DNA from 2 places in the Candidatus Pelagibacter sp. PS_43 genome. Region 2 is predicted to be linked to the other one. Evidence: riboswitches for the same ligand, from Rfam matches in the RefSeq annotation. Region 2 holds a riboswitch; the other holds the start of a gene.

Region 1 (16,632 bases), 520 kb from region 2:
ATATTTTACAAAAATTTCCTGATGCTGAGCTAATTGATATTAAGCAAAGAGATAACAAAAAAAATGACTGATTTTACAAAAATTTTAAATAAAGCTAAGGAATTAGAAGCCAAAATGAAAGAGAGCCAGGAAAAAATTAAAAATATTCAGGCTGAGGGAACTTCAGGTTCCAACTCTGTAAAAGTTATACTAAATGGTGAAAACGAAATGATTAAAATAAATTTATCTGATGAAGTTATGAAAGAGGATAAAGTTATAATAGAAGACTTAATCGTAGCGGCTCACAATAATGCAAAATCAGAACTAAAGTCTAAAACATCTGAGGAACTTTCAAAATCCACAAGTGGATTTGACATTCCTGGTTTTAAATGGCCACTTTAATTCAATGCAAAATATTAGTGAAATAGATGAATTAATTAAATTAATTGCTAAGCTTCCAGGCTTAGGTCCTAAATCTGCAAAAAGAATTGTGCTAAAACTTATAAACAATAGAGATGAGTTGGTTAAACCAATGGCCAATACATTAGCCCAGGTTTATAAAAATGTAATTAGATGTCAATCTTGTGGAACTTTAAAATCAAACTCTGACGGTTGTAATAATTGTGAAAATACAAAAGAGAAATATAACAAAATATGTGTTGTTGAAGACATAGCTGACCAATGGTCTATAGAAAATTCAAATATTTTTAAAGGATACTTCCATATTCTTGGTGGAACAATTTCATCCGCTGGTCAGAGAAAAGAAGACCTTTTAATTAATTCATTGGTGGAGAGAGTTATTAGAGAAAATATAGAGGAAGTTATATTAGCCACAAGTGCAACTGTCGAAGGTCAAACAACAGCTTATTATATCCAAGATAGTCTTAAGCAAACTAAAACAAAAATAACGAAACTAGCACAAGGTCTGCCAGTTGGGGGTGAGATAGAAAGTCTGGATGATGGAACTTTATATTCTGCCTTTAAAAATAGATCAGGAATTAAAACTAATTCTGACTAGATTTTTTTAATAATCTATTTAGATGTAGTAAGGGCTCTGTATATCCAGAAGGCTGTTCTTTTCCTTTAAAAATTAAATCACAAGCTGTTTTAAACGCAACCGATTGATCAAAATTATCAGACATCATTTCATAGCTACCTCTTCCAGATCGAGTATAAGCGCCATCATTCTTATTTTGATCATCTACAATCTTTGCCATGTTTTTCATAATTTTTATTACTTGTTCCTTGGAACAAACACCATGATGAACCCAATTAGCAATGTGTTGAGATGAAATTCTTAAAGTAGCTCGATCTTCCATTAATCCAATATTATTAATATCAGGTACCTTTGAACAACCAACGCCATGATCAATCCATCTCACAACATATCCCAATAGAGTTTGTGCAGAGTTTGCAATTTCAGAATTTATTTCATCAACAGACCAGTTTGGTCTATCAGCTACTGGAATTGTTAAAAGATCATCTAACTTTGCAGCCTGTCTTTTCTGCAATTCTTTTTGTTGATCAAAAATATTTATTTCGTGATAATGAAGAGCATGAAGAGCTGCTGCTGTAGGAGAAGGTACCCAGGCACAATTAGCTCCGGCTTTAAGATGGCCAGTTTTTTGCTCCATCATATCTTTCATCCTATCTGGCATGGCCCACATACCTTTACCAATTTGTGCTACACCCGAAAAACCACACGCAAGTCCTACATCCACATTGTTATTTTCATATGCATTAATCCATTTTGAAGACTTCATATCTCCTTTTTTTATCATTGGACCTGCTTCCATTGATGTATGCATTTCATCACCAGTTCTATCTAAAAAACCTGTATTGATAAAAAATACTCTATTTTTCAGAGTTCTGATGCACTCTTTAAGATTAGACGATGTTCTTCTTTCCTCATCCATTATTCCAATTTTACATGTGTATTTTTCCAATCCTAAAACTTCTTCAACTTTAGTAAAAATTAAATTTGTAAATGAAGTTTCATCGGGACCATGCATTTTTGGTTTAACGATATAAATGGAACCTTTTCTAGAATTACTTTTTTTTTTGATATCGTGAAGGCAAGCTGCTGAAGTTATAAAGGCATCCATAATACCTTCTGGTATTTCAGAACCATCTTTTAAAGTGATTGCTGAGTTAGTCATAAGGTGTCCGACATTTCTTATTAATAACAAACTCCTTCCATGTAGTTTTAATCCTTTTCCATCTTTAGAAATATAACTTCTGTCAGGATTTAATTTACGTTCATATGTCTTTCCATTTTTTTCGAAAGTTGATTTTAAATCACCCTTCATAAGTCCAAGCCAATTACGATAGCAAATAACTTTGTCATCAGCATCAACCGCAGCAACACTATCTTCATTATCACAAATAGTTGAAACTGCAGCTTCAACAATAATATCGCTAATTTTAGCAGGATCTTGTTTAGAACTAAAAGCATTTGGATCTATAATTATTTCTATATGAAGATTATTATTTTTTAATATTATTGCTGAAGGATCATTAGCCTCTCCTCTATGACCAATAAATTTATCTTTATTTTTTAAAGATGTTTCAGCATTATCTTTTAATATTGTTAAAGAACCATTATCAATTTTAAACCCTGTAATATTATGCCATTCAAAATCTTCTAGAGGAAAATATTTTTTTAAAAAGTCTCTTCCATATTTTATAACCATTTCCCCTCTTAAAGGATCATATCTTTGATGGGCACTATCTTCAGATTGTTCAATTATGTCTGTGCCATACAAACTATCATATAAACTCATCCATCTAGCATTTGCAGCGTTCAATGCATATCTTTCATTCATGATTGGAACCACTAATTGTGGTCCAGCAATACTAGTTATTTCTTCATCAACGTTATTTGTTTGAATTTTAAAATCTGGACCTACTTCTTTTAGATAATCAATTTCCTTTAAAAATTTTTTATATTCCTCTAAATTTATTTCATTGCCTTTATTAGCAATATGCCAATTGTCTATTTTTTTTTGTAAATCCTCTCTTATTTTTAATAGTTCTTTATTTTTTGGGGCTAGCTCATGAACTGCTTTGTCAAAGCCTTCCCAGAATTTTTCAGAAGAAATATTTGTATCTTTAAGCAATTCTTCATTAATGAAGTTAAGTAATTGATTAGAAACTGATAGATTGTGTATTTTTGTATTTTGTTCTTTCATAGCACCCTTAATAATTACCCCATCTGTATTTTTGCCTGAGAGTTTTGCTCCATCGGCGAGATTTAATCTCTTTCCAGAGTGTTATGTTTTTATCGGTCCTTTTGCCTGAGAGTTTCCGGGGTGGTTGCTCCTTCGGCGCTATTATTATTAGTCTCTCCCGATTTATTTAAGAGTACATTTAAACAAGATTATGTCAAATATAAATTATTTAAAACATTTTATTGCCTTTTTTGTTAATTAAATATTAATAAAGTTGTTTATGAAAAATTATTTAAACTTTGAAACAGATATAAAAAATCTTGAAAATGAATTGGAAAAACTAAAGGATCCATATAATCAAGATGGGCTATCAGAAGTAGACACAAAAAAAATCTTACAATCACAAAAAGAAATAGATGAAAAGTTACAAGAGATTTATTCAAATTTAGATCCTTGGCAAACAACTTTAGTTGCAAGACATGAAGATAGACCTAAAGCAAAATTTTTTATAGATAATTTATTTGAAGATTTTATTTCATTGTCTGGAGACAGGTTTTATGGGGAAGATAAATCAGTAATAGCTGGGTTTGCAAAGTTTAATGAAAAATCAGTTTTGGTTATTGGACAAGAGAAAGGTGACACTCTTGAAACTAGGATGGAAAGAAATTTTGGAATGATGAGACCTGAAGGATATAGAAAAACAATTAGATTAATGAATCTGGCAAACAAATTTAATATCCCAATAATTTCATTTGTTGATACTCCTGGGGCTTATCCTGGTGTTGGAGCCGAGGAAAGAGGGCAGGCAGAGGCAATCGCAAAATCAATTGAATGTTGTATGTCATTAAATGTTCCAACTTTAGCCGTTGTAATTGGTGAAGGTGGGTCAGGAGGAGCAATAGCACTAGCCTCATCTAACAAAGTTATTATGTTAGAAAATGCAATCTATTCAGTCATATCTCCAGAAGGATGTGCAACCATTTTATGGAGAGATCCAAAGAGAACCTTAGAGGCTGCAAAAGCAATGAAATTATCATCAAAAGATCTCCTTGAGCTAAAGGTAATTGATGAGATCGTTGCAGAACCAATTGGTGGTGCCCACCGAGATAGAGATTTAATTTTGGATAACGTTAGAAGGTCAATCACAAATAATTTGAATGAATTTGAAAGTATGAGTGGAGAAGAAATTTTTAACCATAGAAAAAATAAATTTTTAAGCATTGGAAGAACAAAGGGCTTTGTAAGTCAACCAGATAATCTAAGTGTACTAAATATGCAAAAAAATAAGCTTCGTAGCTTTATTGAAAAATTTTTTAACGCTAAGATTTTTTTATCAATATTTGTTGCAGCAATTGTTTTGTTTTCTTATTTAGTTTTTTTTCTATAAAGCGCCACAGCAATTTTTAAATTTTTTACCAGTGGCCTCACACTTTTCGTTTCTTGATAGTTTTTGATCTTTTTTTTGTATCAATAAACATTTGGGGTCATTCGAAATTTGCTTCTTAATACGTTTAATTGTATTTTCATTTGGTTCTTGAACTATTTTTAGATTCATTAAAATTGTAACAAAATCAATTTTTAATTTATTTAGTAAATTTTCAAAAAGATAAAAGGCCTCTTTTTTATATTCAACCAGGGGATCTCTTTGACCATAAGACCTTAGGCCAATTACTTGTCTTAATTGTTCAAGATATTGGATATGAGATTTCCAATTTAAATCAATGCATTGAAGTAAAATTCTTTTTTCAATTTCTTTAGCTTTTTCTTCATTAAGCATATTAATTCTTTCATTTCTGGCTTCGATAAATTTAGAGGCTATCTTTTCCTTAAATTCTTTATCATTTAAATTTATAAGATTTTCAAATTCATCATCATCTACACTTTTTCCAACTAGAATTTTTAGTTGATTGTTGAATTCATTATTTTTAGTTTTTGATATTTTTTGGGATTTTAAAGAAATAAGATGATTTGTAATCTCTGATAAAAATTCATCAGAATAATCAAAAACTTTTTCATTATTCATCACATTATTTCTTTGAGAAAAAATAACATGTCTTTGATCATTCAAAACATCGTCAAATTTTAATAAGTTTTTTCTTATATCAAAGTTTCTCGCTTCAACTTTTTGTTGCGCACGCTCAAGGGCTTTATTTATCCAGGGATGATCGATACTTTCACCATCTTTTAGCCCAAGTTTTTGAAGAATATTATTCATAGACTCAGAACCAAAAATTCGCATAAGATCATCTTCTAAACTAACGTAAAATATTGAGCTACCTTCATCACCTTGTCTCCCAGATCTACCTCTTGCTTGGTTATCGACTCTTCTTGACTCCATTCTTTCAGTACCAATTACAAATAGTCCACCAAGTGATTTAATTTTATTTTTATTTTGCAGTAATTCTTCATCAGGCTGACTACCTTTCTTGCCACCCAACTGAATATCAACACCTCTTCCTGAAATACTTGTTGTAATTATAACTGAGTTCATTTTTCCAGCATTTGCAATGATTTCAGCTTCATTTTCATGATTTTTTGCATTTAATACTACATGTTTAATTTTTTTTTCATCTAATAGTTTAGAATAGATTTCAGACTTGTTGATGCTTGAAGTGAAAACTAAAATTGGCTGACCTTTTTCATGACATTCTAAAACTTTATCTATAATTGCTTTATTTTTTTCTAATTCAGTTCGAAAAATTTGATCATTCCAATCTTTTCTGATCATTTCTTTATTAGTAGGGATAACAACTACCATTAAATTATATATTTCATAAAATTCTTGAGATTCTGTTGCAGCTGTTCCTGTACATCCAGAAATTTTCTCATAAAGCTTAAAATAGTTTTGATAAGTTATTGATGCAAGGGTTTGATTTTCTGCCTGTACATCTATTCTTTCTTTTGCTTCAAGTGCTTGATGAAGTCCATCACCATATCTTCTGCCTTCTAATATTCTACCTGTCAATTCATCAATGATTTTTAAGGAGCCATCTCTTACAATATAATCTCTTCCTTTTTCAAATAAATGATTAGCCCTCAAAGATTGATTTACATGATGTACGAGACTTAGGTTTTCAGGATCATAGAAATTATTATTTTTTAATATTCCAGCATTTGAAAATATTTTTTCAACATTATTAATTCCTTCATTTGTTAATAATATATTTTTATCTTTTTCATCTATCTCATAATTTTCAGGAGTAAGTTTTTTAACCAATTTATCAATAGCAAGATATTGTTCAGTTTTATCCTCTGCAGCACCTGAAATTACAAGTGGCGTCCTAGCTTCATCAATTAAACAAGAGTCAACTTCATCAACAATTGTATACACATGACCTCTTTGAACCATTTGATCCTTAGAGAATTTCATATTATCCCTCAAGTAATCAAAGCCAAGCTCGCTATTAGTTGCATAAGTTATGTCAAAATTATAATTCTTTTTTCTTTCATGATCATCTTGGTCATTATTAATGTATCCAGATGTTAATCCAAGAAATTGATAGATTTCCCCCATTTCTTGAGAATCTCTTTTTGCCAAATAGTCATTTACAGTAACAATGTGCACACCTTTACCGCGTAAAGCATTTAGATAAGCTGCCAAACTGATAGTTAATGTTTTTCCCTCTCCAGTTCTCATTTCAGCTATCTTGCCTTCATGAAGAACAATACCCCCTATTATTTGAACATCATAATGCTTTTCATTTCTTGTTCTTTTAGATGCCTCACGCACAAGTGCAAAAGCTTCAGGTAAAAGACCATTTATATCTTCTCCATCACTTAGCCGTTTTTTAAGTTCTATTGTTTTTTTAGGAAAGTCTTCATCAGGAATGTCTTTAATCTTGTCTTCAAAAGAATTAACATTTTCAACAATCTTTGCAACTCTATCAAGCTCTTTTTGATTGCTTGATTTAATGAATTTTGAGATAAAATTTAAAGGATTAAGCATCTTATTTTTTGATATATAATTAATTACAGCTTTTAATATAAGTATTAAATATATATTTTAAACATATGCCATTAAATTTAAAAAACTTCGCAATCTCATTGGCCTCAATGTCAAAAATGCAAGACTTTCAAGATTTAGATCATATAGATGGACTTTCAATCTCAACAATTTGTGCAAATTTATATAACAAACCCAGAGATGATCTGGTTATGTTTTATTTTAGAGATGGAGCAAATTATGCATCTGTTTTCACACAATCTAAAATAATATCAGAAAACATAAAATGGAACTTAAATATAAAATGTAAAAAAATAAAGTCACTTTTGGTAAATACTAGAAATGCCAATGCATTTACAGGACCTGAAGGTTATAAGGCTCTAAAAGAAATAGCAGAGGAACTTTCAATACAGCTTTCAAAAAAACAAAATGAAGACGAAGATTTCCCCAAAAAAGTATTGGCAAATGAGATACTTTTTGGTTGCACTGGCACAATAGGTGAAAAATATCCTACAAAAAAAATAAAAGGCAATATTTCAGATTTAATAAAAAAAATTAGATACACACAGAATAAATCAATTTGGGTAAAAGCAGCCTTAGGAATAATGACAACAGATTTAAAACCAAAGCTTGCAATGGAAGAGTGTAAAATTGGTGATAAAAAAATAAAGATATATGGAATTGCAAAAGGTTCAGGAATGATTTTTCCAAATATGGCTACAACACTAGGCTATATTTTTACAGATGCAGATCTTTCAAATGATGTCTTAAGCAAATTGTTAAAAAAAAATATTGATACAACATTTAATGCAATTACATGTGATGGTGATACCAGCACAAATGATATGGTTTCAATATTTTCAACTGGTAAAGTAAAAAATCCAATAATTAAGAATATTACAGATAAAAAACTTTATAATTTTGATAAAGCTTTACACTCAGTATTATTAAATTTATCCAAAAGAATAGTTGCAGATGGAGAGGGTGCTACTAAATTTATATCAATAAGTGTTTTAAAATCAAAAACTCAGAGTGATGCAAAATCTGTAGCTTTTTCCATTGCAAATTCTAATTTAGTTAAAACAGCTATTGCTGGAGAAGACCCAAACTGGGGAAGAATAATAATGGCAATTGGCAAATCAGGAATAAATTTTGATACAAATAAATTATCAATTAATTTTGGCGATATAAAAGTTGTAGAAAATGGAAAAATTTTTAGTAATTATAATGAAAGTCAAGTTGCAACATACATGAAGAGCCCATCAATAGATATCTCGGTTAGCCTGAATTCAGGATCAAAATATTTCACAGCCTACACTATGGATTTAACAAAAAAATATATAGAAATTAATGCCGATTATAGAAGTTAATTTAATATTGAATTAAATAGTTATGTTATTATCTATAAAGCATGATCAAATATAAGCTTGTATGTAAAGATTGTGAAATAACTTTTGATAGTTGGTTTTCAACGTCTAAAGAGTATGAAAAACTCAAAAAGAAAAAATTTCTCAATTGTCATATTTGCAACTCACTCAATGTTGAAAAGACTTTGATGTCACCGAATATACTAATGTCCAAAAAAGATGTTGGTATTGATACATCAAGCCAAAAATATAAAAATATCAAAAAAACAATAAATAAATATCAAGATTTTATAAAAAAAAATTTTCAATATGTTGGTGAAAATTTTGCATATGAGGCTAGATCTATCCACTATAAAGATAAAAAATTTTCAAAGGGAATTTATGGCACTGCTACAAAGGAAGATATAAAGGAATTGAGAGAAGAGGGAATAGAGGCCGAGTTAATTCCCTGGATAAAAGAAAATACTAATTAAGTTTTAATAAATTTTGTAATATAATTAACTGAAGTATCATTACTGACCTTCCAGCTATTATTTAATATATTAAATTGCATACCATCTAATTTTTTTAACAATAGTTTATTTCTTTTTGAAATCTCTGTTAAATCCTCAGGCTTTACAAATTTTTCCCAATCATGTGTCCCTATTGGAAGCCATTTTAAAACATATTCAGCACCAATAATTGCAAAAATATATGATTTTAATGTTTTATTTAATGTAGCAATAAACATTATACCATTTTTTTTTAATAATTTAGAACTCTCTTTAATAAAAAAATCTATATCATTAACATGTTCAACTATTTCCATATTCAAAATTACATCAAATTTATTTGTAGTTTTTAATTTTTCAGGTGAACTAACTCTATAATCAATTTTAAGTTTATTTTTTTTTGCATGAAATTTAGCAACTTCTATATTTTGTTTCGAAGCATCTATCGCAGTTACATCAGCACCTAATCTTCGCATTGGCTCAGATAACAAGCCACCCCCACAACCAATATCTAACAGTTTAATATTTTTTAAAGGTTTAGCTAAGTCTTTAATTTTGAAATCTTTAATAATATTTTCTTTTATATATTTAATTCTTATAGGATTAAAATTGTGCAAAGGTTTAAATTTTCCATCAGGATTCCACCATTCTTCTGCAATTCTTGAAAATTTTTCTATTTCTTTTTTATTTATTGAATTCATAATAGATGACTTGTGGACATAACAATTAAGATGTATTTTATCAAACAAAAATTAAACAAAATTATCAATGAAAATTGTAGTATTAAAGTTTGGTGGAACGTCTGTTGGAAATATAGATAGAATTAAAAAAGTAGCAAAAATAATTGCCTCATATAAAAGAAAAAAACTTAATGTTATTGTGGTTTCTTCTGCAATGAGCGGAACCACTAATGATCTTATTAGAAAAACAGAAGAATTAAGCAATAATTTTGACTCTGCAGAGTATGATGTTTTACTTTCATCAGGTGAGCAAGCTGCATGTGCATTAATTGCTGGTAGACTTAAACATTTAGGTTTGAAAGCAAGATCATGGATATCTTGGCAACTTCCAATAATTACTGAAGGTCCTTATAGTGCTTCACGTATAAGTAAAATCAATAAAACTAAAATACTAACTTTTATGAAAACAGGTGGTATTCCTATCATAACTGGTTTTCAGGGAATTAATTTAGATAGTAGAATAACAACACTAGGTAGAGGAGGAACAGATGCTTCAGCCATAATGCTTGCAAAATTCTTCAATGCAGATGCATGTGATATTTATACCGATGTAGATGGTGTATATACAACAGATCCAAGAAATCATTCAAAAGCAAAAAAGATCTCTAAAATTTCATACGATGAGATGTTAGAGATGGCATCACTTGGGGCAAAGGTTATGCAGCCAACTTCAGTACAAGATGCTAAATTAAATAATATAAATTTTTCAGTAAAATCATCTTTTGAAAAAAAAAGAGGAACATTAATTACAGGAACTAAAAAAATATTTAGTAATCAAATAATTACAGGAATTACATCTACAAAAAATGATGCAAAGGTTACAATAGTAGGTGTTAAAGATAAACCAGGTGTAGCAGCAGCTGTTTTTAAACCATTATCACTAAATCAAATTAATGTTGATATGGTTGTTCAAAATATATCATTAAATGGCAAAGAAACAGATCTAACATTTACCATTAAATCTGAGGATTTGAAAAAGACTGAAAAAATAATTAAAAAAAATAAAAGAATTTCTTTTAGAAAATTCTCATATGATAATAATGTTTCTAAGGTTTCCATTGTTGGTGTGGGCATGATTACCACTCCTGGAATTACTTATCGAATGTTTCAAGCATTAGCTTCTAAAAAAATTAATATTATGGTCATTTCAACATCTGAAATTAAAATCTCAGTTTTAATTTCTAATAAACAGATAAAAAAAGCTGTAGCAGCACTTCATAAAGAATTTAAATTAGATTAATTAATGAGCCTTAGACCATTTAGAGATATCCATCGAAAAAAAACTAAAATCATCAATGTAGGTGAAGTTAAGGTTGGTGGAGACAATCCTATATCCGTTCAATCAATGACCAATACTTTAACGACTGATATTAAGGCCACCATAAAACAAATAAATGACATTCATGAAGAAGGAGCCGATCTTGTAAGAGTTTCTTGCCCAGATCAAGAATCTTCAATGGCACTTAAAGAAATTACCAAACATGTTTCTGTACCCATTATAGCCGACATTCACTTTCATTATAAAAGAGCAATAGAAGCAGCTGAAAATGGAGCAAAATGTTTAAGAATTAATCCAGGAAATATTGGAGACAAATTAAAAATTCACGATGTTTTAAGTGCTGCCAAAAATAATGGCTGCTCCATTCGAATTGGTGTCAATGCTGGATCTCTTGAAAAAGATATTCTAGATAAATATAAAGAACCATGTCCAGAAGCTTTAGTTGAAAGTGCTCAGAGAAATATAAAAATATTAGAAGATCAAGATTTTTTTAATTTTAAGATTAGTGTTAAGTCTTCAGATATCTTTTTATCTATGGCGGCATACCGACAACTCTCAAAAGTTACAGATTATCCTTTACATTTAGGAATTACCGAAGCAGGTGGATTTGTTTCGGGAAGTATTAAATCATCTATAGGCCTAGGTTCACTTTTATTAGATGGTATAGGTGATACTATAAGGATATCTCTTTCCGATGACCCAGTTAAAGAAATTAAAATAGGCAATGAAATACTTAAATCATTAAATTTGAGAAATAGGGGAGTAAAGATTATTTCTTGTCCATCTTGCGCAAGACAGGCATTTCAAGTAATTGATACAGTCAAAATCTTAGAAGAAAAACTTTCACATATAAAAACTCCTCTAACTTTATCAATTATTGGATGTGTGGTTAATGGGCCGGGTGAGGCTGCAATGACTGATATAGGAATAACGGGTGGTGGCAAAGGAAACAATATGCTTTATTTATCTGGCATTCAAAGTGAAAAAGTTTTATCAGAAGACATAATATCAAGAGTTGTTAAAGAAGTTGAAAAAAAAGCTGCTGAACTTGATAAAAAATTGTAATGATACCTCTAAAAACAATTGAAGATTTAATCTCAAAACATTCTGCTCTGGAAAAAGAGTTGTCAACAGGTGAAGTTGATAAAAAACTATTTGCTGAAAAATCTAAAGAGTACTCTGATTTAAATGATGTAATTGATGATGCTAAAAAATATTTTTCATATGAAGTAGAAAGAAAAGATTTAGAAAAAATTCTAGAAGATCCAAGTAGTGATAACGACTTTATAGGAATGGCAGAAAAAGAGTTGAAAGATCTTAAGTTAGAAAATGAAACAATTGAAAAAAAATTAAAATTATTTTTATTACCAAAAGACGAAGCTGATAAAAAAAATGCTATTATAGAAATTAGAGCTGGTACAGGCGGTCTAGAGGCTAGTTTATTTGCTTCAGATCTTTTTAAGATGTACGAAAAAGTTAGTAATAAAAAAAAATGGGAATTAGAATTAATTAGCATGTCTCAGAGTGAAGCAGGAGGTCTTAAAGAAGTTATCGCCTCTATTAGAGGAAAGAATATATACTCAACTCTAAAGTATGAGAGTGGAGTACACCGTGTTCAAAGAGTGCCAGATACAGAAACACAAGGAAGAGTTCATACTTCTGCTGCAACAGTAGCCGTCTTACCAGAAGCTGAAGAAGTTGATGTAAAAATCAATGATTCCGATTTGAGAATTGATGTCTTTAGAGCCGGAGGACCAGGGGGACAATCTGTTAATACAACTGATAGTGCAGTGAGAATAACCCATATTCCAACAGGTTTATCAGTTTCTCAACAGGATGAAAAATCTCAACATAAAAATAAAGCTAAAGGAATGAAAATTTTAAGATCGAGACTTTATGATTTAGAAAGATCAAGAATAGACCAAGAAAGATCGCAGGATAGAAAAAGTAAAATAGGTACTGGAGACAGATCAGAGAGAATTAGAACTTATAATTTTCCTCAAGGAAGGGTTACTGATCATCGTATCAATTTAACACTACATAAACTTGAAGAATTTTTAGAAGGAGAAGCTTTTGATGAAATGATTGAAACTTTAACTCTCCAAGCACAGGAAGAAAAACTAAGCAATCTTACATAGAAATGAATATAGAAAATATTCTAATTGAGGGAACCAATACTTTAAAGCAAAGTGGTGTGTCAAATCCACAGCTAGATTGTGAAATTTTATTATCTAACTCAATTAATAAAGATAAAAGATATATCATCCTAAATCCGAAACAAATTTTAAATGATGGGCAATTAAGTGATTTTAAGAGTCTTATTGAAAAAAGAAAAAAAGGAGAACCCATAGCTTATTTGATAAATAAAAAAGAATTTTGGAATAATGAATTTTTTGTTAATAAAGATGTTTTAATTCCAAGACCAGATACAGAATTAATAATTGAAGAGGTATTAAAAATATATTCAAAAAATACTCATCTTCAAGTTTTAGACATAGGTACAGGATCAGGATGTATTTTGTTATCAATATTAAAAGAAAGAAAATATTTCTATGGAACAGGAATAGATATTTCTAAAAAAAGCATAAATGTGAGTAAATTCAATGCAAAAAAGCTAAATTTAGAAAATAGGGCTAAATTTTTTCACTCTAGTGTTGACAATTTCACTATAGGCAAATATGATCTTATTGTTTCAAATCCTCCTTATATTGAATTAGTAAGTTTAAAATATTTGGAAAAAGATATTATTAATTTTGAACCAAAATTAGCTTTGAGTGGTGGATTTGATGGTTTTTCAAAAATCAGAAAAGTTATTAATAAAGCAAACTATCTGATAAAAAAAAATGGTAAATTTATTTTAGAGATAGGTTTTAATCAAAAAAATAAAGTTAAGGAAATATTAAAACAAGAGGGTTTTTATATAAATAAAGCTGTAAGAGACTATGGCAATAATGATCGCTGCATAATCAGCACTAAAATATAAATTAAAAATATAATTATGGTAACATTTAGAAGTAATAATTCAAATAACAACAGAAGATCTCCATTTAGAAATAATAATAACAGAAGACCCTCGTTTAGAAATAACAATGAAGGATCAAAATTTTCTAATAATGATAATTTTCAAAGAAAAGTTCCAGGTAGAAACAATCATAATGCTGTTAAACTAATTGAAAAATACAATGATTTAGCAAGAGAAGCTCTAGCCAATGAGGATAAGATTTTATCTGAAAATTATTTTCAACATGCTGATCACTTTCAAAGAGTTCAAAATGAACAAGAAAGTCTTAGAATGGCAAGAGTAAATTCATCTCCAACAGAGATAGTAAAGCCCATTACACCAGCAGATCAGATTGTAAAAGAAGCTAAAATAGAAGCACCTATTGTTAAAAAAGAAACTCAAGAGCAAGAGACAGAATTAAAAAAGCCTTCAAAAACAATTGAGAAAAAAATCGCAGAAAAAAAATCTGCGGCAGTTTAATTCAAGCCAATAATAAGCTCTGACTTTAAAACATCTAATTTAATTCGTGTAACCTCAAACAATTCTCTATTTTTACTTTTAAGAATTTTTCCAGAAGGCAGTTTTAGTTTTTGTGAATTAATTTTTTTTCCATTTTCTATAACTTCATAATGTAAATGGGGTCCAGTAGATTTTCCTGTTGAGCCAACATAGCCAATTATTTGACCCTGCTTAACTCTGACACCTTCTTTAATCCCTCGTGCAAAATTTTTCATATGAGCATAAATGGTTTCATATGTTGAGTTGTGTTTTATTTTTACGCAGTTTCCACCACCACCACACCATCTTGCTCTAGTAACGACACCACTTCCTGACGCCATAATAGGTGTGCCCATTGGTGCTGCAAAATCTGTTCCTCTATGCATTTTATTATAACCATCTATTGGATGTTTTCTCATTCCAAAAGCAGAGGAAAGTCTTGCACCGTTAATAGGAGTTTTCATTAAAGCTTTTTCAACACTCTTTCCATTTTGATCGTAGTGCCCCTCATTTCCTTTTTTATCAAAATAATATAAAGAATTATTTACTCCACTAAGTTTTAAATCTGCAAAAATAATATTTCCAGTTTCAAACACTTTTCCATTATCATCCTCAAATACTTCATACATAATTTGAAAATTATCATTTTTTCTAATATCTCTTTGAAAATCTACCTGAAAGCCATAGATTCTTGCAAACTCGATTATTATGTTGGGTTGAACATTAAGATCAATAGCGGTTTTATACAAACTTTGTAAAATCCTTCCTTCTTTAAAGATAATTTTTTTATTTAAGTTTGTAATAATTTTTTTTTTGTTAAATTTATCTGTGTCTAAATTTCTAGTTAACAAAATTTTTTCAGTTCTAGATACAGGGAATAAAAAAGATATAATTTTTTTATTATTTGATTGATCAATTGTAAATTTTATATCAAGATTACTTTTTAAATTGCTTAAGTTATAATCTGAACTTAAACTTTTTTTGATATCTAAAATTTCTTTACTTGGAATAGAATAGTTATTTAATATTTTATCAAATGTTTCACCACTAGATATTTTATGATCAATACTTTTATATCTAGGTTTTAGATTATCAAAAATTTGCTTTAAGCTTTTTTGAAAATAAATATTATTTATTACCTCTTTATAATTCTTATTAGTTTTCAATTTTTCATTATTATAAATTGTGGTGCTAAAAATTGTAAAGATCAGCAATAAAAAGAGTAAGAAAATCTCAGTATTTTTTTTTACTAATTTAGTTAATTTATTTAGACTAAAAATCATTTGGAATTTTCAATTATTAATTTAGTAATACCAAAAAATCAAAAAAAACCTTGTATTTACTGATGTATTTATTGATTTATTTAAATGCTAAAAGCTTGATTTACTTTTATTTTAGCTTATAAGCAGCACACTTTCTCAGTAAAATTATTGTTTATTCAATAGATTAGTGAGGATTATTGGGCGTTTTAGACCCAATTAGCTATTTTAAAAGTAAAAATTTAAGAAGAGAAGTGTGGACGGTTAAGGTTACCAAAATTTGTCGTACACACTTCAAAATCGTATGGATTGTATTCTTACAATTTATATATGAAGCTAGTGTGCGCCGTTTTTTAACTTGAGAGTTTGATCATGGCTCAGAACGTACGCTGGCGGCACGCCTAACACATGCAAGTCGAACGAAGTAGCAATACTTAGTGGCAGACGGGTGAGTAACATGTGGGTATCTACCCTTTGGCCTGGAATAACACGAGGAAACTTGTGCTAATACCGGATAAGTCTTTACGGAGAAAGCTTTATGCACCATTGGATGAGCCCGCACTTGATTAGTTTGTTGGTAGGGTAATGGCCTACCAAGACTATGATCAATAGCTGATTTGAGAGGATGATCAGCCACATTGGGACTGAGACACGGCCCAAACTCCTACGGGAGGCAGCAGTGGGGAATCTTGCACAATGGAGGAAACTCTGATGCAGCGATGCCGCGTGAGTGAAGAAGGCCCTTGGGTTGTAAAGCTCTTTCGTCGGGGAAGAAAATGACTGTACCCGAATAAGAAGGTCCGGCTAACTTCGTGCCAGCAGCCGCGGTAATACGAAGGGACCTAGCGTAGTTCGGAATTACTGGGCTTAAAGAGTTCGTAGGTGGTTGAAAAAGTTGGTGGTGA
Region 2 (16,632 bases):
CATTTATACTTTTGAAAGCCCTGGAGGATGGAACATTATAGGCAATACCCCTGAAAAAATTTTTGATAATTTAAACAGCAAAGAACCTGCTTTAATTAAACCTGGAGATAGAGTTAGTTTTTATCAAATATCTAAAGAAGAATATTTAAATTGGAATGAGTAATACATATTTTGAAGTTTTAAGAGCAGGAGTTAATACAACAATCCAAGATATTGGAAGAAATCATATGTATCACTTAGGCATTACAATTAGTGGTGCAATTGATCAAAGAAACTATGTTTTAAGTAATAAACTTGTAAACAATTCGTTAAATGAAGCAGTTATAGAGTTTGCTTATCAAGGCCCTCTCTTAAAATTAAAAAATGGTTCAATTAATTTTTGTATCACTGGTGATGTAATTTTTAAGATTATTAAAAAAGATGGTTCAATAGAAGACGGCACTTGTTATGAAAGTTATACTTTAGATGATGAAGAGCAATTAGATATAATCTCAACCAAAAATACTGCTTATGGATATTTATCAGTTAGCAATGGTTTTAAATTACAAAAGATTTGGAATAGTTATTCAATAAATACAAAAGCAAATATTGGTCCAAACAATGGTAAAAAATATTCACTACAAGATAAAATTCTAATTAATAATCAAGATCTTGTATTAAATAAAAAAAATAAAATAAATTATAATGAAAGATCTGATAATTTAATTAGAATAATTAAAGGTACTAATTTCAATTATTTTTCAAAAAAATCACAAGATAGTTTTTTTAATGATGAGTTTTCAGTAACTAAAGATGCAGATCGAATGGGCATTAGATTGACTGGACCTAAGTTAGAAAATATCGTTAACACAAATATTAAATCAGAAGGTCTTGTAAGAGGAGTAATCCAGGTCCCAGCTGATGGAAACCCAATTATAATGCTTTCTGATCATGGAACTATTGGAGGATACCCAAAGATCGGAGTTGTTATTTCAGCAGATTTAGATCAAGTTGGTCAATTTACACCTGGATCTAAAATAAGATTTAAAGAAGTAAGCCTTGCAGAAGCTCAAAATATATTTAAAGCATATACGATTGATACAAATAAATATTTAAATGAAAATAATTAGCAAAATTCCTGGCCCGATACTCGTTTTTATGGGTGCATGCTGCTTAAGCTTTGGAGGTTTGATTGTAAAATCATTCGAGGGTGCAACTTTGTGGCAAATATTATTTTGGCGGTCATTATTTTTTTCATTAACAATTTTGTTGTTTTTAGTAATCACTTATAAGCAAAAATTATTTAAGGCATTTTATGACTCAGGATTGCCAGGGTTTTTTGGTGGAATTATTTTATCCTTGGGTTTCTGTGGATATGTTTTTGCGATGTACAATACAACTGTTGCAAACACTAATTTTATCATTTCAACACAAATATTGTTTCTAGCAATATTTGGATACTTATTCTTAAAAGAAACAATTACATCTTTAACATTAGTATCAATTATCCTTGCGATCACTGGAGTTTTGTTAATGGTTGGAAATTCTTTATCACCAGGAGAAATGTCTGGCAATTTAGCAGCTTTTAGTATGCCTATTACATTTGCTGTTCTGATTATGATTGTGAGAAAATTTCCCAATGTCGATATGGTGCCCGCACAATTTATTGCGGGTGTAAGCTCATGTATTATTGGATATTTGTTATCAGACAAACTTATGATTTCCTCTAATGATATCTTTTTAGGATTTACTGCAGGTTTTTTTCAAGTTGGATTTGGATTTATATTTATAACTATGGGTGCTCGAAGCACTCCTTCTGCGATGGTTGGTATTATAATGTTATCCGAATCTGTTTTAGGACCTATATGGGCATTTTTATTTGCAGGTGAAAGATCATCATTATTTACATTAATTGGAGGCAGTATTATTCTTTTTGCAGTATTACTGCAATTTTATGCATTGCTTTTTCCAAGTAAAAAAAAATTAGAAGTTGACTCTTAACATCAACTCATAGATTATCACAACATACGGGAGAGACTACACTATGTAGCGCCGAAGGAGCAACCACCCAGGAATCTCTCAGGCAAAAAGGACCGTACCATATTAACTCTGGAAAGAGATTTAGTTCTCGCCGAAGGAGCAAAACTCTCAGGCAAACATACAGATGGGTATAAAAGTTAATATGGAAAATATAAAAACTAAACTTTACAATTTACATCAAAAGCATGGAGCAAAGTTTGTTCCATTTGCAGGCTATGAAATGCCGATACAATATCCTGAAGGCATTGTAGAGGAACATAAATACACAAGATCAGATGCAGGATTATTTGATGTTTCTCACATGGGACAACTTTTTATTAAAGGTGGCGAGGAATTAACTGCAGATTTAGAAAAAATTTTTCCCTTAGATTTAAAAAATATCTCCTTAAATCAAAGCAAGTATAGTTTCTTAATGAATGAAGAAGCCTTTATTCACGATGATTTGATTATCACAAAAGTAGAAGGAGGATACAATATTATTTTGAACGCAGCTTGCAAAAATGAAGATTATCAAATCATAGCAAAATTATTAAATAATAAATATGAAATGGTTTTAAATTCTGATTTATCACTCATTGCTATTCAGGGCCCTAAAGCTGCTAATATCTTAAAAGAAGTCATTGCAGGTCCTGATAATCTTAATTTTATGAATGGTGATTGGTTTAATTACTCAGATGATAAAGTTTATATAACAAGATCTGGATATACAGGTGAAGATGGTTTTGAAATTTCAATAGGCAATAACAAAGTAGAGGATTTAGTTAAAAATTTAATACTAAAAGGGGCAAAATTAATAGGTTTGGGTGCAAGAGATACCTTAAGATTGGAAGCAGGTCTTTGTTTATATGGCCATGATATTGATCTAGAGACAACACCAATTGAGGCAAATCTTAAATGGGCAATCTCTAAAAAAAGGTTAGAGAATGGTGGTTTCAGAGGGTTTGATAAAATTGATAGTCAGATAAAATCAGGTACTAAAAAATTAAGAGTAGGCATTGCTCCTGAAGAAAGAATTATAGCTCGAGAAAAAACAAAAGTGTTTAATGAGAATAATGAAGTTATAGGAGAAATAACAAGTGGAACTTTTGGACCAAGCATACAAAAACCAATTACACTTGGTTATGTACAAAGTGAGTATGCTAAATTAGATACAAAGATTTTATTAGAAGTTAGAGGTAAAAAATACCCAGCTAAAATATGTAAATTACCATTTTATAAAAAAAGCTATGTGAAAGGAGCAAACTAATGAGTGATGTAAAATTTTCAAAAGAACATGAATGGATTAAAATGGATGGTGATATAGCCACAATAGGGATTACACAACATGCAACAGAAATGTTGGGAGATATTGTTTTTGTTGAACTTCCTGAACTAGGATCAAATGTTGAAAAAGACGGTAATGCAGGAGTGGTTGAATCTACAAAAGCTGCAAGTGATGTTTATACCCCAGTTTCTGGAGAAGTAGTTGAAAACAATCAAGCAATTGTTGATGACCCAGGTAAAATAAATAGTGATCCAGAAAATGAAGCTTGGTTTTTTAAGCTTAAAATTAAAGATAAGGCAGAGTTGGATACTCTAATGAATATAGAGGAATACGATAAATTTGCAAAAGAAAGTGGTAATTAAAAATGCTTAAAGCTTCACAAAAAGATTTTATTAAAAGACATATTGGACCATCTGATACTGAACAAAATTTTATGCTCAAAGAATTAGGATTTAAAAATTTGGATGAACTAATAAACAAAACAGTTCCAGAAAAAATCTTACTTAAAGAAAGTCTTGAAATTGGTGAGCCTAATTCAGAATATGAAGCTTTAAGAAAACTAAAAGAAATTTCAAAAAAAAATATAATTAATTCAAACTTTATAGGTATGGGGTATTATGGAACTTTTACACCACATGTAATTCTTAGAAATATTTTAGAAAATCCAGGCTGGTATACATCGTATACTCCATATCAACCTGAAGTAGCCCAAGGTAGATTAGAAATGCTTTTAAATTTCCAACAAATGATTATTGATTTTACAGGAATGGATATAGCTAACGCCTCTTTACTTGATGAAGGTACTGCGGCAGCTGAAGCTGTCGGACTAAGTTACAGAGTTAGTAAAAATGAAAGTAATAAAGTATTTGTATCAAAAGATTGTCACCCTCAAACGGTCGATGTTATTAAAACAAGAGCTGAACCTATGGGTTTAGAGGTTATTGTTGGAGATGAATATAAAGATATCAAAGGTGAAATTGTTTGTGGTATTATTCAATACCCTGGAACTTTAGGTGATATTAAAGATCCAAGTGAAGCAATCAGTCAAATTCATAAGAATAAAGGTAAGGCAGTTTTAATTTGTGATTTACTTTCGTTAGCCAAACTAAAAACACCTGCTGAACTTGGTGCGGATATAGCAGTTGGAAGCTCACAACGTTTTGGAATTCCAATGGGTTACGGTGGACCCCATGCAGCATTTTTTGCAACAAAAGATGAGTATAAAAGATCAATGCCAGGAAGAATTATAGGGGTATCGGTAGATCGTCATGGCAAAAAAGCATACAGACTTGCGCTACAAACTCGTGAACAACATATAAGAAGAGACAAAGCAACAAGTAATATTTGTACAGCTCAAGCTTTACTAGCAATAGTGTCTGCAGCCTATGCAGTTTATCATGGGCCAGAGGGAATTCTTAAAATTGCTAACAACACATCTCAATTAGCAAAAAACTTTTCAGATAAGCTAAAGCAGACAGGCTATGAATTATACTCAGAACACTTCTTTGATACAGTTACTATCAAAACTTTAGATAAAACTGACAGTATTTATAACAACGCATTAAGAGAAAATATCAACATAAGAAAAGTAAACTCTCAAATGTTAGCAGTTTCATTTGATGAAAAGAAAAATGTTTATCGTGCTAATCAATTGCTTAAAGTTTTTAATTGTTCAGAAACTATCAAAGAAGAGATGAATGAAAATTTAACCAATATTCCTAAAAACTTATTAAGAACTTCTAAATTTTTACAACACAAAGTGTTTAATAGTTATCATTCAGAAACAGATATGTTGAGATATCTAAAAAGATTAGAAGATTCTGATATAGCATTGAACAGATCAATGATTGCTCTTGGATCATGTACAATGAAATTAAATGCAGTTGCTGAAATGATTCCAGTTACTTGGAGAGAATTTTCAGAACCACATCCATTTGCACCTTTAGAGCAGATGGAAGGATATAGAACATTATTTACTGATTTAAAAAATTGGCTACGTTCAATAACTGGGTTTTCAGGTGTATCTTTACAACCTAATGCTGGAGCTCAAGGAGAGTTTGCAGGACTTATGGTGATTAGAAAATTTCATGAAAACAATGGAGATCATAATAGAAACATATGCTTAATTCCAAGTTCAGCACATGGAACAAACCCTGCTAGTGCACAAATGGTTGGCATGAAAGTTGTAGTTGTCAGTTGTGATAGTCATGGAAATGTAGATTTTGAAGATTTAAAAAATAAAGTTGAAAAACATAAAGATAATCTAGCAGCATTGATGGTTACTTATCCTTCGACACATGGTGTCTTTGAAGAAAAGATAGTAGATATTTGTGAACTTGTACATAGTAACGGTGGACAAGTTTATATGGATGGTGCCAATCTAAATGCACTTGTTGGAATAGCAAAGCCTGGGAAATTTGGGCCTGATGTTTGTCATATAAATTTACATAAAACTTTTTGTATACCTCATGGTGGAGGTGGACCTGGAATGGGACCAATCGCCTGTAAAAAACATTTAGAAAAATTTCTGCCTAACCATTCAGTTGTAAAAGATTGTGGACCAGCAACAGGTGTGGGTGCAATTTCTGCAGCTCCATGGGGTAGTTCAAGTATTCTTTCCATATCTTGGATGTACATGAAGATGATGGGATCGGAAGGTTTGAGAAAGGCATCAGAAGTTGCAATTTTAAATGCTAATTACATTGCCTATAAATTAAACAGCTCTTTTCCTATTTTATACAAAGGCAAAAATGGCAACGTTGCACATGAATGTATTATTGATATCAGGCAAATAAAAACTGAAACAGGAATAACAGAGGAAGACATTGCAAAACGATTAATAGATTATGGTTTTCATGCACCTACTATGTCTTGGCCTGTTGCAGGAACGATGATGATTGAGCCCACAGAAAGTGAAAGCTTAGAGGAGATTGATAGGTTTTGCGATACTCTGATTAAGATTAAACAAGAAATAGATAAGATAAAATCAGGTGCTTTTGATAAATTAGATAATCCGTTAAAGAATGCGCCACATACGCACGTTGAATTAGCTTCAAATACATGGGATCATAAATATGAAAGAGAAGAGGCAGCTTATCCTTCTGAATTTTTAAGATCATTTAAGTTTTGGCCTCCAGTTGCTAGAGTAGATAATGTTTATGGAGATAAAAACTTATTTTGTACATGTCCTTCAATGGACGAATACGAAGAGACAGCAGCATAATAAAAATATTATAAAATGAAAATTGCTGTAGTTGGAGCTGGCATATCAGGTTTAAGTGCAGCATATTATTTATCTAAAAAACATAAAGTTGATTTATTCGAAAAAGAAAATCAGTTTGGTGGTCACGCAAATACAATAAAAGTTGATTACGGACAAAACAAAGAAATAGCTGTAGATATTGGATTTATGGTATTTAACAAAAATACCTACCCAAATCTAATCAATTTTTTTTCTGAAAATAAAATTGCAATAGAAAAAAGTGATATGTCATTTTCTGTTACTGTTGAGGGCACTAATATTGAATACTGTGGCAAAGGGTTAAAAGGAATTTTTTCAAATAAAAAAAATTTATTTAATTTAAAATTTATCAAAATGTTTTTTGAAATTCTTAGCTTTTATAAAAACTGTGAAAAATTGGATATTGCAAAAATACAATCCACAACACTAGGAAATTATCTTAAAGAAATAAAAATTTCAGATTATTTTATAAATTATCATATTATTCCTATGGTTTCAGCAATTTGGTCAATGCCTCCCTATGAAGCCTCACAAATGCCACTGACGTTCTTTTTAAGTTTTTTTAAAAACCATGGATTGTTTAAAATAAAAAATAGACCGCAATGGTATACGGTTGCAAATCGGAGCAAAACATATGTTGATAAAATAATTTCAAAAATTAGTGGTCAACATTTCAAAAATTATAACATTAATAAAATAACTAGACAAAGTACAGGTATTAAAGTTTTTTATGGTGAAGAAAATGAATTCTTTGATTATGACAAAGTTGTAATTGCAACACATGCAGATGAAGCGTTAAATATTATAGATAGCCCAACATCAGAAGAGGAATTAATTTTAAAAAATTTTAAATATAAAAGTAATATTGCTGTTATTCATTTTGATGAGAGCGTTATGCCAAAAAACAAGAAAGCTTGGTGTTCATGGAACTCTTCAATGGATCCAAATAATATTGAAAAGACGTCAGTTACCTATTGGTTAAATCAGTTACAAAACCTAGAGATTGATAGAAATATTTTTTTAACCTTAAATCCATTTAAGGAAATACCTGTTAAAAAAATCTTTAAAAAGGTATCGTTTACTCATCCCTATTACGATGCAGAGGCATTACTAAATCAAGGTGAACTACATAAAATTCAAAATAAAGAAAATATATTGTTTTGTGGAAGTTATTTTGGCTATGGTTTTCATGAAGATGGAATAAAATCTTCTATTGAAATGCTAAAAAAACTTAATGATTAAAAACTCATATATTTATACAGGTTCTGTAATACACAAAAGATTCAAGCCAACCATTCATAGTTTTAAATATAAAGTATTTTCATTACTAATTGATCTTGCTGAGTTAGATATATTACAAAAAAATTTAAAAATATTTTCATATAATAAATTCAATATCGTTAGTTTTTTTGATGTAGATCATGGACCAAGAGATGGTAGCTCAGTTGAAAATTGGGTTAAAGATAATCTAAAAAAAATAATCAAGAGTATGAAGACGTACAAATTAAACTTTTATGTTATCCAAGAATATTTGGTTATGTTTTTAATCCACTAAGTGTCTTTTATATATATGATAATAAATCAAATCTTATATCAATCATGCATGAAGTCAAAAATACGTTTGGTGAACAACACGTTTATATCTTTAAAGTTAATAAAAATGAAAATTTAGTACAGCAAATTTGTAAAAAGAAATTTCATGTTTCTCCTTTTATAAATATGAATTGTGTTTATTTTTTTAGAATATTGAAACCTGGAAATAAAATTTCAGTAATAATTGATGTACAAGACCCAGAAGGTAAAATTCTTTATGCATCTCAAGATGGGATTAAAAGTGAATTAAATAATGCATCTTTAATCAAGTCTTACTTAAAACACCCATTAATGACATTTAAAGTTATTGTGGCGATACATTTTGAGGCATTTAAATTGTGGATAAAAAAGATAAAGTTTATTCAAAAAAAAATTAAAATTAAAAATAATATTACAATAGAAAATTAATGTTCATTTATAAACTGTCAGATTTAATTGTATTTAGCTTATTAAAAAATATTAAGCACGGACATCTTGAAGTTATAAAAATGAATGGCGAAGTCCTAAAGTTTGGTGATCCAAATGAAATTTTAAAAGTTTCATTAGAAATTAAAGATGAAAGTTTCATTTATAACCTGATTAAGAATGGAAGCGTGGGATTGGGCGAATCTTACATGAAAGGATTTTTTACAACAAATAACCTTTCAGATTTAATTGAATTAACTGCTCGTAACATAGGTATCATTTACAAGTTTTCAGGGATTCTAGATTTAACTATTATTAATTATATAAAGAGAAAGTTTGTTAAAAATACTAAAACCAGAAGTAAAGAGAATATTGCAAGGCATTATGACCTTGGTAATGATTTCTTTTCTTTATGGCTAGATAGATCGTTAACTTATTCAAGTGCAATATTTAAAGAACCTGATCAAGATTTATTTGAAGCACAAAATAATAAATATCAAAAACTAATAGACCTTTTACAACCATCAAGTGGGAGTAGAGTGCTAGAGATTGGATGTGGTTGGGGAGGTTTTGCTGAGTACTTAGGCACTAATTACGATGTTAAATTAGATTGTATAACCATTTCTCAAAGGCAATTTGAATTTGCTAAAGAACGAATTCATAAATACGGGTTAAACGAAAAAGTTAATATAGAATTAAAAGATTATAGAGATTTGAAAGCTAAGTATGACCATATTGCATCAATTGAAATGATAGAAGCGGTAGGTCAAGATTACTTGAATAGTTATTTTAATACTATTAAAAATAATTTGTTACCTTCTGGCACGGCTGCTATTCAAGCAATAACTATCGATGACCAATTATTTGATCGATACAAAAATAAAGAAGACTTTATTCAAAAATATATTTTCCCAGGTGGTTTTTTGCCTTCAAAAAGTGAATTACAAAATTATGTTGATAAAAATGGATTAAAATTTAATGAATATAATTCATATGCCAACCATTACTCGGAGACTTTGATTGTTTGGAGAGAAATATTTAATAAAAAATGGGACTTAATTAAAAAACAAGGTTTTGATTTAAAATTTAAAAAAATGTGGGAATTTTACCTTTCATATTGTGAAGCTGGGTTCAAATCAAAAAATATAGACTTAATTCAATTTTCACTACAAAATAAATAACAATAGGAGATACATGATAAACTTTAAGATAACTAGATTAACAGTGTTAATAATTGCTTTATTCTTTACAGCAAGTTGTATAAACAATAACTCTATGAAGCCTACAGATTTCAAAAATACAAAACCAACTATGACTATAGAGCAATACTTTGATGGGCCGGTTAAAGCATGGGGTCTATTACAAGACCGTAGTGGTAAGGTTACTAGACAATTTAAAGCAGATATGACCGGCAGTTTTGAAGGAGATATTTTAACTCTTAAAGAAGATTTTTATTGGACAGATGGAGAAAAACAAAATCGAATATGGGAAATAAAAAAGATTGATCAAAATTACTATGAAGGTACGGCACCTGATGTAGTGGGTACAGCTAAAGGCTATCAATATGGATCAGCTTTTAAATTTGAATATGATTTAATGGTCCCATTTAAAGGAAAGAATATTAAAGTTTCTTTTGATGATTGGATTTTTAAACAGGATGAAGATGTTGCAATTAATCGAGCCACACTTACAAAATTTGGCTTTAAAGTTGGTGAATTGACTGTTTTCTTTAAAAAAAATTAATAATCAATTTTCTTCATGCCTCTAGCAACTAGCTTAAAATATAAACTACTAGGTAGCATTTGAAGAAATTTTAAAAAATAAGTAAAGGCTTTTGGGAAATGTATTTCAAAACTTTTTTTGATTACTAATCCTTTATAAATTTCCTCTGCAGCAAATTCTGGGGTTTTAATCATGGGCATTGGAAAGTCATTTTGATCGGTCATAGGCGTTTTTATGAAACCAGGACTGATTAATGAAACTCGTACATTCTTCATTCTCATATCAAAGTTTAAACTTTCAGCAAAGCTGGTAAGTGCTGATTTTGAAGCACAATATGCCCCAGCTGCAGGTAATCCTCTGTAGCCAGCAACAGAAGAAATTATAGATATTTGACCATTTTTTTTCTCAGAAAAATAATCATAGATTGAATTAATTGAATTCATTGTTCCAAAATAATTAACTTCCATTATTTCTCTTATCTTATCTAAATTAAATTTTTTCTCTGATTTTGGATCATGCATGCCAGTACCGAACACACATATATCAATACTATTTAATTGTTTGATTATATCTTTTGCAACTAATTTACATGAATCGACTTTAGTAACATCCAAAGGAAAAGGAAATATATTTTGATTAATTTTTTTAAGTTCATTTAATAAATTTTCACGTCTTGCAGATGCAGCAACTACCCACCCATTTTCTGCAAATTTGATTGCAAGAGCTTTACCAATTCCACTACTTGCACCGGTTATCCAAATAACTTTTTTTTCTTCCATATTCTATTGTATAATAGAAATATGTTAAAAAACAAATTCTTATCTTTTTTATTATTTGCGCTTGTAACTTTTTCTGCATCCACAATAGGAGGTTTAGCTACAGTAGGTTTTAAAGAGCCTTGGTATTCTTTAATTATCAAACCTTCATTTAATCCACCAGATTGGATTTTTGCACCAGTTTGGACAACACTTTATTTTTTTATGACAATTGCTATCTGGAAATTTTGGCATAGTAAAAATAGAGACATGAACACTATTTACATCTATTTCATTCATTTAATTTTTAATACAACTTGGAGTATAGTTTTTTTTGTTTTTCATAAAATTGTTTTAGCCATGATTGTATTGGTAATTTTAATCTTATTGATAATTATTCTCATAATTAGATTTAAGCGTGTCAACTTGTACAGTTATTATTTGATGATTCCTTATTTACTTTGGTGTCTCTTTGCATTAATTCTTAATGTAAGTTTAATCATATTAAATTAAAATAAAACTATGGATGATGTTGTAATAGTAGGTGGTGGAATAATAGGGACTGCTACAGCTTATTTTTTATCTAAAGAAGGTAGAAAGGTAAAAGTTATAGAAAGAGACCCGACTTATAAAACAGCTTCTTTCCCATTATCACTTGGTGGATTTAGAAGACAGTTTTTTCAAAAAGAAAACATATTACTAGGAAAGTTTGCTAGAGAATTTATCTTTCAAATACCAGAATTACTTAAAACTGAAAAAAATCCAAACCCTACAGCAAGCATGGTTACAAATGGCTACTTGTTAATGTTTGGTCCAGAGCATGCCGAGGAACAATATGAAGCCTTAAAAAATCATGAAGCTTGTGATGCTGGAACTAAAAATATCAAAGGTTCTGAACTATCAAAAATATTTCCTTATATAAATAGTGAAGGTATTGAAACAGCAACTTATACTGACAATCAAAGTGAGGGATGGATTGATCCTTTTATGTTTCATAGTGCTTTAAAAAGTAAGGCAATTGAATTAGGTGCTGAATTTATTAAAGGTGAAGTAAAAAATATTTCTGATATCAAAGCTAAAACAATTATATCGGCAGCAGGATGTTGGACTAAAGAATTATTAAAAGATATTCCAGTGGTTCCACAAAAACACACAGTTTTTAGAGTTAAATGCCCTAAATATATTAAAGAAATGCCATTAACGGGAGATTTAACAACAGGAGTTTACTGGAGACCTGAGGGTGGAGAGTATTTAGCAGGTTCACCTAATTCAGTATTTGATGCTACTGATTTAGAACCAGCTTGGAATGATTTTGAGGAATTAGTATGGCCTGCATTAGCACAAAGAATTCCTGCTTTTGAAGAATTAAAATTAACTGGTGGATGGGCTGGTTATTATGATTGTAATAAATTAGATAACAACGCCGTGGTAGGCAAACACCCTAAATATGAGAATGTATATATGGCTTCAGGGTTTACAGGCAGAGGATTAATGCAAGCCCCCGGAATAGGAAGAGCATTAACTGAATTAATTTCTACAGGATCTTATCAAACGATTGATATTAGTGATTTTTCTGTTGAAAGAGTTCTTGGTAATAATGCTAGACCAGAACCATACGTTTTATAAAAAATTAAGTTCCACAAAAAGTTTGATACTTCACATGACTATGAGGAGCAAGGGACATTAATTCTAAATCATTTTCATTAACCTGATATGGATCTTTTAAAATTTCAGTTAATTTATTAAATAAGGTTAAATCACCATTATTAGCTAATATTAAAGCCTCTTCAATTTTGTGATTACGAGGTATTACCATTGGGTTAGAAGAACTCATTAAAACCAAAGATTTATCATGAGTGTTACCAAACATTACTAATCTTTTCATCCATTTAGTTTTCCATAAATCAAAGTCGGCATTATCATAAACTTCAGAATTTTTAATTGCATTATTCATCAAAAAAATAAAAGTATTTGTATAATCTGCTTTTTTTTCATACATCCAATTTAATAATTCCATAATTAAATTTTTATCTTCTTTATCTTCACCATATAACCCAAGTTTATCTCTCATCATATTTAACCATTTTGTTTCGTAATTTTGTTCAAAGTTATTTAAAGCTTCTGTGGCTAATTTAATTGCTTCATCTTCATTTTTACTAATAAGAGGAATTAGACATTCAGCAAATCTTGTTAAATTCCATTTGGTAATTTTTGGTTGATTGTCATAGGCATACCTACCTAGTTGATCTATTGAACTAAAAACTGTTTTAGGATCATAAACATCCATAAAGGCACAAGGGCCATAATCTATTGTTTCACCAGATATAGACATATTGTCAGTATTCATAACCCCATGAATAAAACCAACACGCATCCAATCAATTACAAGTCGGGTTTGTTTTTCGATTAAAACATTTAGTAAGTCTAATGCTTTATTCTTTGATGATTTTATATTGGGGTAGTACTTTTCAATTGTGTAATTAATTAAGATTTCTAAATCTCTAATATTTTGTTTTGCAGCAATGTATTGAAATGTTCCAACTCTTAGATGGCCTAAGGCTACCCTTGTAAGAATTGCACCTTGTAAAATTTGTTCCCTAACCACATCTTCACCAGTTTTAACTACCGCTAAACTTCTAGTAGTAGGTATTTTTAAAAAATGCATTGCTTCACTTATTATATATTCTCTCAACATAGGGCCTAAAACAGCCCTACCATCACCACTGCGTGAGAATGGAGTTCTACCAGAACCTTTAAACTGTATATCAAATCGTTCATTATTTTTGGTTAAGTGTTCGCCAATCAAAACGGCTCTTCCATCACCAAGCATTGTAAAATGGCCAAATTGGTGACCAGCGTAAGCTTGTGCTATAGAGTTAGATCCTTCAGGCAACATATTTCCTGAAAAAATTTTTGATAAATCGCTATCATTAACATTTGAAAAATCTAGATCTAATTTATTTGCTAGATCTTTATTTAATATTAATATTTCTGGTGCGTTTACAGCAACAGGGTTGATATTTTCTTTGAATGTTTTTGATAATCTTGAATAACTATTGTCGAAATGCCAACCAATTGTCATTTTATCGATTAGTTAACTTCTGCTTGATTTTCTTTTGGTTTGATTTCAGTTTTAAATTGGTTTGAGATTTTTTGAACTTCAACTGCTGAAACTTTGTATTCTGCACACATTGTTTCTTCATCTTTACCATGACCGGTTACCATATTGACCATATGTTCTGGAAAATGGAATGTTGTGAATACTATGCCTTCTTTAACTTTATCTGTAACCTCTACTTTTAGAGCAACTTCTCCTCGTCCAGAATAAAGTCTTGCTATATCACCCGTATTTAACTCTCTTTTATTAGCATCATTTGGGTGAACTAATAATAAATCTTCAGAAACTATATTGATGTTACTTGTACGTCTTGTCATCGTCGCAGCATTGTAATGTTGTAGAACTCTACTAGTTGTTAAGATTAATGGATATTCTTTTTTATTAGTTTCAATTTCTGTAGACTCTTTCCAATCAAAATTTTTAAGACGTCCTTTTCCAAGTTTGAAAGTTTCTTGGTGTAAAATTTGAGTGTCTGTTCCATCTTCTTGAACTGGCCACTGTAATCCCATTTTGCCAAGTCTTTCTCTTGTTACACCTTTAAAGAAAGGAACGACATCAGCTATTTCTGCTAGAACTTGATCAGCGTCATATTCAGGTTGGTCAAAGCCTAATTTTTGCATCATGTCTGTTACAATTGTTCCATCAGTTTTAGTACCAGGTAATGGAGGAACGGCTCGATTAACTCTTTGAATTCTTCTTTCGGTATTAGTAAAGGTTCCATTTTTTTCTAAGAAAGTTGTTCCAGGTAATACTACTGTTGCAAGTTTTGCAGTCTCACTCATAAAAATTTCTTGAACTACTAATAATTCTAATGAGTTCATTGCCTGAACCACATGTGCACTATTTGGATCTGTTTGAACAATATCTTCTCCAATAATCCAGACCGCTTTAACTTCTTTATTAATAGCCCCATCAAACATTTCTGGAATTTTTAATCCTGCTTTGGTTGGGTGAACTACTCCATATTTTTCAGTGTAGAAATTTTGAACTTTTTCATCAGCTACTTCAAAGTAACCAGCTCCTTGATGAGGTTGACAACCCATGTCAGCTGCACCTTGGACATTATTTTGTCCTCTTAATGGGTTAACTCCAACACCTTTTCTACCAATATTTCCAGTAATCATTGCAAGATCAGCAATTAACATCACTGTCTTAGATCCTTGTTCTTGTTCAGTAACTCCTAAACCGTGGAATTCCATAGAGTTTTTAGCTGTCGCATAAGCAATTGCTGCTTCTTTAACTAACTGTTTATCAACACCAGCAACTTTCGCTAGATGATCCATATCTTGTCTTTCAATTTCTTTAATGAAATTTGCAAAACCTTCAGTTCTATCTCTAACAAAATCTTTATCATGAAGGTTTGCTTTTAATATAAAATGTAACATCATATTTAAAACAGCCACATTTGTTCCTGGTCTAAGTTTAATATGATGATCAGCAAGTTTTGCTAATTCAGTAGTAATAGGATCTAAAACTATTAGTTTTTTTCCTTTCATTACTTGTTGTTTAATTTTTGCTCCAGTAACTGGGTGAGCATTTGTAGGATTTGCTCCTATAACCATAAATAAATCTGCGTGATAAATATCTTCTGTAGAATTAGTTGCAGCACCAGTTCCAAAAGTTTGTTGCATTCCCCAAGCTGTTGGTGAATGACAAATTCTTGCACAACAATCAATATTATTAGTTCCAATTGCAGCTCTAATCATTTTTTGAAATACATAATTTTCTTCATTAGTACATCTTGCAGAAGAAATTCCAGCTACAGCATCAGGACCACTTTCTTTTGTAATTCTATTTAATTCTTTTTTAATAAAGTCATATGCTTCATCCCATGAAGCTTCTTCAAATTTTCCATTTCTTTTAATTAAAGGAGTTTTTAACCTATCTGGATGATCGTAAAATCCAAATGCATATCTTCCTTTAATACAAGTGTGACCTGCGTTAACTTCAGATTCTTTAGGGGTAGAAATTGCAACAACTTTATTATCTTTAATTGATGCTTCTAAATTACATCCAACGCCACAGTAAGAACAAGTAGTTCTAACTTTTTCATCTACAGCAACAGATTTTGATTGGAAAACATCAGAGATAGCATCTGTTGGACAAGTGTGCGCACAAGCACCACAAGATACACAAGACGAATCTCCGAACAAAGCATCGTTATCAGTTGTAATTTTAGATTCAAATCCTCTGCCACTCATTGTTAAAACAAAAGATCCTTGAATTTCGTCACAAGCACGAACACATCTTCCACAGTTAATACAATTGTCTAAATTCATTCTCATATAATCGTGAGATGTATCTTTAGTAATACCCTTGTGTTGCTTAGGACTGTTATATCTATGATCTGATATACCTAAGTCATTTGCAACATCTTGAAGTTCGCAATTATTATTTACTTCACAAGTTCCACATTCCATTGGGTGGTCAGTTAAAACTAGTTCGACAATATTTTTTCTAAGGCTTGTTAACGCTTCATTAGAAGTAAAGATATGTTGATTTTCAACTACTGGCG

The links. Region 2 has a riboswitch for glycine ahead of gcvT (glycine cleavage system aminomethyltransferase GcvT). Riboswitches for the same ligand answer to the same signal wherever they lie in the genome.
Region 1: it holds a riboswitch for glycine, as region 2 does, so the genes downstream of both, AC5SLL_RS00570 (malate synthase G) here and gcvT (glycine cleavage system aminomethyltransferase GcvT) in region 2, are expected to answer to the same signal.

Annotation. Positions count from the first base shown of each region.
Region 1 is NZ_CM182066.1:101,442-118,073, forward strand. Features, by position in the region: gene dnaX (DNA polymerase III subunit gamma/tau) at 1-71, shown strand, start outside; gene AC5SLL_RS00560 (YbaB/EbfC family nucleoid-associated protein) at 64-381, shown strand; gene recR (recombination mediator RecR) at 386-997, shown strand; gene AC5SLL_RS00570 (malate synthase G) at 984-3,170, opposite strand; glycine riboswitch at 3,254-3,340, opposite strand; gene AC5SLL_RS00575 (acetyl-CoA carboxylase carboxyltransferase subunit alpha) at 3,430-4,536, shown strand; gene secA (preprotein translocase subunit SecA) at 4,531-7,095, opposite strand; gene argJ (bifunctional glutamate N-acetyltransferase/amino-acid acetyltransferase ArgJ) at 7,161-8,462, shown strand; gene AC5SLL_RS00590 (DUF1178 family protein) at 8,504-8,932, shown strand; gene ubiG (bifunctional 2-polyprenyl-6-hydroxyphenol methylase/3-demethylubiquinol 3-O-methyltransferase UbiG) at 8,929-9,651, opposite strand; gene AC5SLL_RS00600 (aspartate kinase) at 9,719-10,930, shown strand; gene ispG (flavodoxin-dependent (E)-4-hydroxy-3-methylbut-2-enyl-diphosphate synthase) at 10,934-12,034, shown strand; gene prfA (peptide chain release factor 1) at 12,034-13,107, shown strand; gene prmC (peptide chain release factor N(5)-glutamine methyltransferase) at 13,110-13,952, shown strand; gene AC5SLL_RS00620 (DUF4167 domain-containing protein) at 13,968-14,450, shown strand; gene AC5SLL_RS00625 (M23 family metallopeptidase) at 14,447-15,751, opposite strand; rRNA gene AC5SLL_RS00630 (16S ribosomal RNA) at 16,082-16,632, shown strand, end outside.
Region 2 is NZ_CM182066.1:828,289-844,920, reverse strand. Features, by position in the region: gene AC5SLL_RS04650 (5-oxoprolinase subunit B family protein) at 1-163, shown strand, start outside; gene AC5SLL_RS04645 (5-oxoprolinase subunit C family protein) at 156-1,109, shown strand; gene AC5SLL_RS04640 (DMT family transporter) at 1,096-1,980, shown strand; glycine riboswitch at 1,998-2,085, shown strand; gene gcvT (glycine cleavage system aminomethyltransferase GcvT) at 2,162-3,265, shown strand; gene gcvH (glycine cleavage system protein GcvH) at 3,265-3,645, shown strand; gene gcvP (aminomethyl-transferring glycine dehydrogenase) at 3,648-6,506, shown strand; gene AC5SLL_RS04620 (NAD(P)/FAD-dependent oxidoreductase) at 6,522-7,766, shown strand; partial or broken gene AC5SLL_RS04615 (DUF1365 domain-containing protein) at 7,759-8,525, shown strand; gene AC5SLL_RS04610 (class I SAM-dependent methyltransferase) at 8,525-9,703, shown strand; gene AC5SLL_RS04605 (DUF3833 domain-containing protein) at 9,717-10,265, shown strand; gene AC5SLL_RS04600 (SDR family NAD(P)-dependent oxidoreductase) at 10,262-11,023, opposite strand; gene AC5SLL_RS04595 (TspO/MBR family protein) at 11,045-11,512, shown strand; gene AC5SLL_RS04590 (NAD(P)/FAD-dependent oxidoreductase) at 11,522-12,625, shown strand; gene AC5SLL_RS04585 (protein adenylyltransferase SelO) at 12,630-14,081, opposite strand; gene fdhF (formate dehydrogenase subunit alpha) at 14,090-16,632, opposite strand, start outside.